2 regions of the Bradyrhizobium sp. YCK136 genome follow, and region 1 is predicted to be linked to the other one. Evidence: predicted binding sites of a transcription regulator. Region 1 holds the regulator's gene; the other holds the start of a gene.
What was found. The regulator LexA, encoded in region 1, represses DNA repair genes until DNA is damaged. The targets are predictions, from matches to a motif close to TGTTCNNNNTGTGTTCNG.
Positions count from the first base shown of each region.

Region 2: the regulator LexA is predicted to act here: its motif matches at 1,654-1,671, upstream of ruvC (crossover junction endodeoxyribonuclease RuvC).

Region 1 is NZ_CP172424.1:5,243,909-5,248,078, forward strand. Features, by position in the region: gene ACFLEY_RS25710 (HAD family phosphatase) at 1-96, shown strand, start outside; gene ACFLEY_RS25715 (hypothetical protein) at 262-480, shown strand; gene glp (gephyrin-like molybdotransferase Glp) at 704-1,915, shown strand; gene lexA (transcriptional repressor LexA) at 2,091-2,786, shown strand; gene ACFLEY_RS25730 (hypothetical protein) at 3,073-3,273, shown strand; gene ACFLEY_RS25735 (hypothetical protein) at 3,467-3,898, shown strand; gene ACFLEY_RS25740 (GAF domain-containing protein) at 4,123-4,170, shown strand, end outside.
Region 2 is NZ_CP172424.1:8,659,481-8,663,650, reverse strand. Features, by position in the region: gene ACFLEY_RS41885 (methyl-accepting chemotaxis protein) at 1-510, opposite strand, end outside; gene ACFLEY_RS41880 (YebC/PmpR family DNA-binding transcriptional regulator) at 716-1,462, shown strand; gene ruvC (crossover junction endodeoxyribonuclease RuvC) at 1,702-2,229, shown strand; gene ruvA (Holliday junction branch migration protein RuvA) at 2,415-3,032, shown strand; gene ruvB (Holliday junction branch migration DNA helicase RuvB) at 3,053-4,084, shown strand.

The DNA.
Region 1 (4,170 bases):
GAAAACGTCGAGGGAGCGCGAGCGCGCGGATTGACCGCGGTGCATGTGACCTCGCCCCGCGATGTCGGCGACGCGCTCGAGGCGCTGGGAATCTGATCGAGACGCATCGGCTGGCGGGTGAAACCGGGGAGCTCCCGGAACCGATCTAGCCGAAATGAGGAACCAAATCGCTTTGTACATTTTTATACAGAGTTCCGGGAACGGAATGCCCGCTTCCGGACTCTTGAGTCCGTTGGGACTTCTACAGACGGACGTATCATCGTGTTGGGCAAAACCTACCTCACCAAACAAGCCTCTCTTCTGCTCGAATTCGCCAGAACGACTTCGGATTCTGACCTCTCCGCCAAGCTGATCAGCAAGGCCGCCGACCTGAAATCCCAGGCCGATCCGCTGCCCGACAAGGATCAAGGCCCCAAGCCCCCTGACGTGGCTCCCGACGTGGCGCCGGACCTCCGTCCGGACCGCCAGACCGGTCGATGACCGATGCTGGCCGTGGCTCCCGTCATTGTCGTCCTTGCCATGGCCACGCTCGTTCCCGTCTTTCTCGTCCGTCAGATCATGCCGCGGCAGAGCTGACGGTCCCTCATGACTGGACGGATCAAGCAGGATAAATCCTGATCCGGTCCCATTTTGCTTCATCGCCCGCGCTCGGCTAGAACTCTTGCCGCCCATTCGTCCAGACTTTCCGAGCAGGAGTTTCGCCGTGGCCTTGATGCCGGTTTCTGACGCGCTCGCCGCGGTGCTGGCCGGCGCGGAGCCGCTGCCTGAAGAGATGATTCCCCTCGACGAGGCCTACCACCGCGTGCTCGCACGCGACGTCGCGGCGCGGCGTACCCAGCCGCCCGAGGCGATGTCGGCCATGGACGGCTACGCCGTGCGCGCAGCCGATGCGGCCAGGGTCGACGCGCAGCTCACCATGATCGGCGAGGTCGCGGCGGGCCGGCCGTTCGCGGGAGCGGTCGGCGCCGGCGAAGCGGTACGAATCTTCACCGGCGGCGTCGTTCCCGCCGGCGCGGACGCGGTCGTGATCCAGGAGGATACGGTCGCCGAGGGCAAGCGCATCACGATCAAGGAAGCCGCTATCGCCGGTCGGCACATCCGGCCCGCCGGCGTCGACTTCCGCGAGGGCGACGTGCTCCTTCGCAAGGGAACCCGGCTCACCGAGCGCGACCTCGCGCTCGCCGCCGGGATGAACCATCCAGACCTGCCCATCCGCCGCCGTCCGAAGGTCGCGATCCTCGCCACCGGCGACGAGCTGGTGATGCCGGGCACCACGCCGGGCCCCGGCCAGATCGTCTATTCCAACGGCTATGCCCTGCACGCCCTCGCCCGCCAGGAGGGCGCAGATACCATCGACCTCGGCGTTGCCGCCGATACGCTGGAGGCCACCACAGCCGGCATCCGCCGTGCCCGAGAGAGCGGCGCCGACATCCTGATCACGATCGGCGGCGCCTCGGTCGGCGACCACGATCTGGTCCAGCAGGCGCTGAAGGCCGAAGGCATTGCGATGGCGTTCTGGAAGATCGCGATGCGGCCGGGCAAGCCGATGATGCACGGCCGGCTAGGGGCGATGGGTGTGATCGGCCTGCCCGGCAATCCCGTGTCGTCCTATGTGTGTGGCTTCCTGTTCATGGTTCCGTTGATTCGCGCCCTGTCGGGCCGCGCCGTGATTCACCATCGTCGCGAGCGCGCCGTGCTCGGCCGCGATGTCGGTGCCAATGACCAGCGCGAGGACTATCTTCGTGCGCGCCTGGAGCGGCGCGACGACGGCATGCTTGTCGCCCTTCCCGTCAATCATCAGGATTCCTCGCTGCTTGCGAATCTCGCTGCGGCGCAGGCACTTCTCGTGCGCGCGCCGTTCGCGCCGAAGGTCGAGGCAGGCGCGCCTTGCGAGGTGCTGCGACTGCCCGCCTGAACGCACTGGTCCTGCGCGTTCCGCGAACTTTGTCGCGTTCACGGTAAATTAAGCAGTTGCGGAACACATATCGAACATATAGTGTCCGTTCATGATTTGTTTCGAGCATCTGGCGGCTCGCCGCTGAATTCACCGTCTCGGAATCGAACGACATCAACCGGGGGATTTGGTCGAGATGTTAACGCGCAAACAATACGAGCTTCTGCGATTCATCAGCGAGCGTTTGAAGGAAAGCGGTGTGCCGCCCTCCTTCGACGAGATGAAGGACGCGCTCGACCTGCGCTCGAAGTCAGGCATCCATCGCCTGATCACCGCACTGGAGGAGCGCGGCTTCATCCGGCGCCTGCCCAACCGGGCCCGCGCGATCGAGGTGATCAAGTTGCCCGAGCTGCAGGCCGCCGCCGGCAACCGCCGTGGCTTCACTCCGAGCGTCATCGAGGGCAATCTCGGCAAGGTGCGAGCGAGCTCCAGCGCGGACGAGGGCGAACGCCCCGTCGCGGTGCCGGTGATGGGCCGCATCGCGGCCGGCACGCCGATCGAAGCGTTGCAGACCCGCAGCCACACCATCAGCGTACCGCCCGACATGCTCGGCTCGGGCGAGCACTACGCGCTCGAAGTGCGCGGCGACTCGATGGTCGAAGCCGGCATCCTCGACGGCGACATGGCGCTGATCCAGCGCAATGAGAGCGCCGACACCGGCGACATCGTGGTGGCGCTGATCGACGACGAGGAAGCGACGCTGAAGCGCTTCCGCCGCCGCGGCGCCTCGATCGCGCTCGAGCCCGCCAATGCGGCCTATGAGGTCCGCATCCTGCCGCCCAACCGGGTGAAGATTCAGGGCAAGCTGATCGGCCTGTACCGGAAGTACTGAGCGTGATCCGGACTGGAGGGCCGCGTTAGCACAAAGTGCGCAGCGGTTTTCCCTCGCGACAAGCGCAGGACGCGCTTGCGCGGAGATCATGCTCAAACAATCACCTAAAGCGCGGCCCGCCGGTTGGCGACCCGCGCGTTGACGATTGGAGCGACGATTGTCCGCTCCAGCTGGATAGTCTTTCTGGTTTTGCTCAGATTATCCGGCCCCTCTCTAGCGCTACATCCTCGCGACGCAGCACGAAGCCCTCATCGCTTCGTGGCCCTGGAGATCGAGGAGACAATCAATGCGCAAGATCGTTTTGAGCACCGTCACGGTGGCGCTGATCACAGCATCCGCGTCGCAAGTCTTCGCCGCACCGTCGCACCATGCCCGCAAGGCAACGCAGACGACGAGCGAGCAATTGCGCAATGCCCGCAACGCCGTCGCGCAGCCGTCGCAACCCGCCTGGCAATATTCGGGCTGGTCGGCACCTGCAGGTCGCTGACGGAGACGCACGCCAAATGCACGGAAGCGGTTTTTGTTCCTGAGGCATTTGAAAAAGATATTGTGATGGCAGCCTGCGGACCCAAGCCGCAGATTTGCCTACAACCAAGAAGACGCTAACATGCTTCCACTCTGATAGAGGCCAGTGCCTCCGAAGGAGGCGCGGGTCGCTATCCCTGAATGAGGAGCACCCGATGTGTGACTACAGCCTGCATGCCGTCGCGACGCGTCCCGCACAAGTCGGCGAGACGATCGTCACGACCACCTTCCGCGGCACCTCGACGCGCGGCTTCGCCTCCGAGGCCGACATGTCCGTCGCGGTCTGCCTGCTGCCGGGGACGGAGCTCGCCTTCGCCGACAACGTCCGCTACGACAATCGCTGGATCTGGACGCGCACCATCAACTCCCGCGTCGGCAAGTTCGGCAAGATCGATCCGCACATTCCCGATCGCCATCATGACGCGATCGAATTCCCCGACGGCAAATACGTACTCGTGACGCAACTCGTCGAAGGCCAGCGCGCGACCGTGCTGCAATTGCCGGTGACCCAGCCGGCCGGCGAGCGTGAACACAAGCCGGAGATCATCGCCGACAGGCCGACGATCACACGCCTGCCGATCGGCTGATGTACCTCCCCCCGGCGCAGAGGTCGGGGCCGGGATTGAAATTGCCATCGCCGGCCGTGGCCGGCGAGATGGTATGATTTGCGTCTTCCGGAATCCAATCCGCCGAGATCAGGCTCGCACCTGCCCATCGCACGAAGTTTGCGCGGCCCTGCCTGAATTTTGAACGTCCGTTCCGCGGCCAGATCGCCGATGCTGTCAAAGGCTTGAGGCGGCGGACACGTTCGATGAAAACCTTCATTCGCGTCGTTGAACTCTGGGTGCCGGACCGGACG
Region 2 (4,170 bases), 3.4 Mb from region 1:
CGAGTTGAGCGCGAGCAGCGTCGTCTGCCGCGCGATCTGCGCGATCAGATTGACGACGTTGCCAATGGCGGCGGAGGACTCGCGCAGTCGGTCGACATTGGCGCGGGCTTCCTGCGCCGCGGCACTGGCCTCGTCGGCGAGCTTGCCGGCCGCGCGAACCTGCGCGCCGATGCCCAGCGCGGACTGGGTGAACTTGTCGGCGGCATGGGCGAAGGTGGATGCGGTCGACTGTGCGGCGTTGGTGCGGCCGGTCAGGGCGTCGGTCCGGTCGCGGATGGCCGCAAGCGTCGTGGCGGTCGCTTCGGCGCCGCCGGCCACCGAATTGGCGGCGCGCTCGAGCTGGCGAATCATCGCGCCCAGCTCGAGTTCCAGCAGTTCCAGGATTTCCCTGGCAGAATCGCTCTCAGCGGCCGGGCCGGGCTCGGAATGGGCCGGCGGCGCCGCAGCCTGCGGGGCGGCCGCGGGCGCAGCCATGTCCGGCAGAGGCTTCCGAAATAGTCCGAACGCCATCAGGTCTCTCTTGTCGGGGGACGGTCGTACGCTATTTTCGCAGGCCGGAATGAAGTCAGGGTTAACGATGCCTGACATCTGGGCAAGGGCCACTACGGTGTTACCTTAAAGTCGTAGAGCCTCTTTCATTCCGGTGGGTTGGCGGCCTATAAGGCCGCGCTTCCCACGCTCACCTTAGGCGCACGATTCCTTTACGAGACCACGCATGGCCGGACATTCCCAATTCAAGAACATCATGCACCGCAAGGGGCGGCAGGATGCCCAGAAGTCGAAGCTGTTCGGCAAGCTGGCGCGGGAAATCACCGTCGCCGCCAAGCTCGGCACGCCCGACCCCGCCATGAACCCGCGCCTCCGCGCCGCCGTGATCGCCGCGCGCGCGGAGAACATGCCGAAGGACAATATCGAGCGCGCCATCAAGAAGGCGCTCGGCAGCGACGGCGAGAACTATGACGAGATCCGCTACGAGGGCTATGGCCCCGGCGGCGTCGCCGTCATCGTCGAGGCGCTGACCGACAACCGCAACCGCGCCGCCTCCGACATCCGCTCCTTCTTCACCAAGTCGGGCGGCAATCTCGGCGAAACCGGTTCGGTCTCCTTCATGTTCGACCGCACCGGCATCATCGAATACGACCGCAGCGTCGCTTCCGACGACGCGGTGCTCGATGCCGCGATCGAGGCCGGCGCAGACGACGTCGTCTCCGGCGAAGGCGGACACGAGATCTACGCCTCGACCGAAGGCTATCGCGACGTCGCCAAGGCGCTGGAAGCCAAGTTCGGCGAGCCGCGCAAGGCCGCGCTGATCTGGAAGCCGCAGAACACGGTCGCCGTCGATGACGAGACCGGCGAGAAGCTGCTCAAGCTGATGGACCTGCTCAACGAGCACGACGACGTCCAGAACGTCTACGCCAATTTCGAGGTGTCGGACGCGCTTGTTGCCAAGATGGGCGGGTAGGGGACACACGAACGGTGCGCGCCCTCGCCCCGCTCTGCGGGGAGAGGGTTGGGGTGAGGGGCTGTTTCCGCGTCGGCGGTGATAGAGGGACTCGTGGAGAGTCCCCTCACCCGGAATCCGCGCTTCGCGCGCATTCCGGCCTCTCCCCGCAAGCGGGGAGAGGCGAAGAGCGACACTTCCCCTGTTACTTCCGTTCTGTTTCTGTTTCCCCCGCCGCAGCCAGCCGCTATCACTGGCCCATGACTGCGCTCCCGATTCGTGGCCCCGTTCGCATCATCGGCATCGACCCTGGCCTGCGCCGTACCGGCTGGGGCGTGATCGAGGCTGAGGGCAACCGCCTGATCTATGTCGCCTGCGGTTCGGTGGAACCGCCGGACGACCTGCCGCTGTCCAGCCGCCTGCTCGCGATCCACGAAGGGCTCGCCTCTGTCCTGTCCGATCACAAGCCGATGGAAGCCGCCGTCGAGCAGACTTTTGTGAACAAGGACGGCGTTGCGACGCTGAAGCTCGGCCAGGCCCGGGGCGTCGCCATGCTGGCGCCCGCAATGTTCGGCATCAGCGTCGCCGAATATGCGCCGAACCAGGTGAAGAAGACTGTGGTCGGCGCCGGCCATGCCGACAAGCAACAGATCGCGATGATGCTGAAGATATTGCTGCCGAAGGCCGAATCGCCGTCAGCCGACGCTGCCGACGCGCTCGCCATCGCCATCACCCACGCCCATCACCGCCAGAGCACGGCGCTCAGGCTGAAGGTGGTGGGAGTTTAAGTTCGAGTCATGAGGCGCAACATGAGCCGCACGCACACTCTTCTCCCTCCCCCCTTGTGGGGGAGGGTTGGGGAGGGGGGCAGCCCCGGGCGCCGGCGTCTGTGGCTTACCCCCCTCCCGGATCGCCTTCGGCGATCCGACCTCCCCCACAAGGGGGGAGGTAACAAGAAGAGCGCTGCGCAATCATGATCGGCAAGCTGAAGGGCCTGATCGATTCCTACGGCGAGGATTTCGTCATCCTCGACGTCGGCGGCGTCGGCTACCAGGTGCATTGCTCGACGCGCACGCTGCAGCATCTGCCGTCGCCCGGCGAGGCCGCCGTGCTGTCGATCGAGACCTATGTCCGCGAGGACCAGATCAAGCTGTTCGGCTTCCGCACCGACCAGGAGCGTGAATGGTTTCGCCTGCTCCAGACCGTGCAGGGTGTCGGCGCCAAGGTCGCGCTCGCGGTGCTCGGCACGCTGGCGCCCTCCGACCTCGCCAATGCGATTGCGCTGCGCGACAAGGCCGCGGTGGCACGCACGCCGGGCGTCGGCCCCAAGGTCGCCGAGCGCATCGTCACCGAATTGAAGGACAAGGCGCCGGCCTTCGCCAATGTCGATCCCGCCGTGGTGCATCTTGCCGGTGCCGTCGACGACCAGCGCGCGCCGCGCCCGGTGGCGGATGCGATCTCCGCGCTGGTCAATCTAGGCTATGGCCAGCCGCAGGCCGCCGCGGCCATTGCATCGGCCTCGCGCAGTGCGGGTGAAGGCGCCGAGACCGCGCAGCTCATTCGCCTCGGTCTGAAGGAACTCGCGAAGTGAGCGATCCCAAGGCCAACCGCATGGTCTCGCCAGAGCGCCGCAGCGACGATGTCGGCGACACCGCGCTGCGCCCGCAATCGCTGTCCGACTTCGTCGGCCAGCAGCAGGCGCGCAAGAACCTCTCGATCTTCATCGAGGCGGCGCGCAAGCGCGGCGAGGCGCTGGATCATGTGCTGTTCGTCGGGCCCCCCGGCCTCGGCAAGACCACGCTGGCGCAGATCGTAGCCAAGGAGCTCGGCGTCGGCTTTCGCGCCACGTCGGGTCCCGTGATTGCCAAGGCCGGCGATCTCGCCGCCCTGCTGACCAACCTCGAAGAGCGCGACGTGCTCTTCATCGACGAGATCCATCGCCTCAGCCCGGCGGTGGAAGAGGTGCTCTATCCCGCGATGGAGGATTTTCAGCTCGACCTCATCATCGGCGAGGGCCCGGCGGCGCGCTCGGTGAAGATCGAGCTGTCGAAGTTCACCCTCGTCGGCGCCACCACGCGTGCGGGCCTCCTCACCAATCCCTTGCGTGACCGTTTCGGCATTCCGGTCCGGCTCAATTTCTACACGATCGAGGAGCTCGAAAGCATCGTCAGCCGTGGCGCGCGCGTGCTGAACGTCGGCATGAGCGCGGACGGCGCCAACGAGATCGCGCGCCGCGCCCGCGGCACGCCGCGCATCGCCGGGCGCCTGCTCCGGCGCGTGCGCGATTTTGCTTCCGCCGCGGATGCCGAAACGATCGATCGCAAGATCGCCGATCACGCGCTGAGCGCGCTCGAGGTCGACGCCGCGGGCCTGGACGCCATGGACCGCCGCTACCTCACCACCATCGCGATGAACTATGGCGGCGGTCCCGTCGGTGTCGAGACGATGGCCGCAGCGCTCTCCGAGCCGCGCGATGCGATCGAGGACATCATCGAGCCCTATCTGATCCAGTGCGGCTATCTCCAGCGCACCCCGCGCGGCCGCCTGCTCACCTCGCACGCCTTCCGCCATCTCGGTCTCGCCGAACCCAATCGCGATGCGGCGCAGTTCGGCCTGTTCGGCACCGACGAAAGCGACGACTGATCGCCGAAGTCGATGAACCCGCAGGTTCCATCCCAGCACTAATCCGAACGCGCGGCGAACGGGATCGCCGTACACGGACTGGAGTG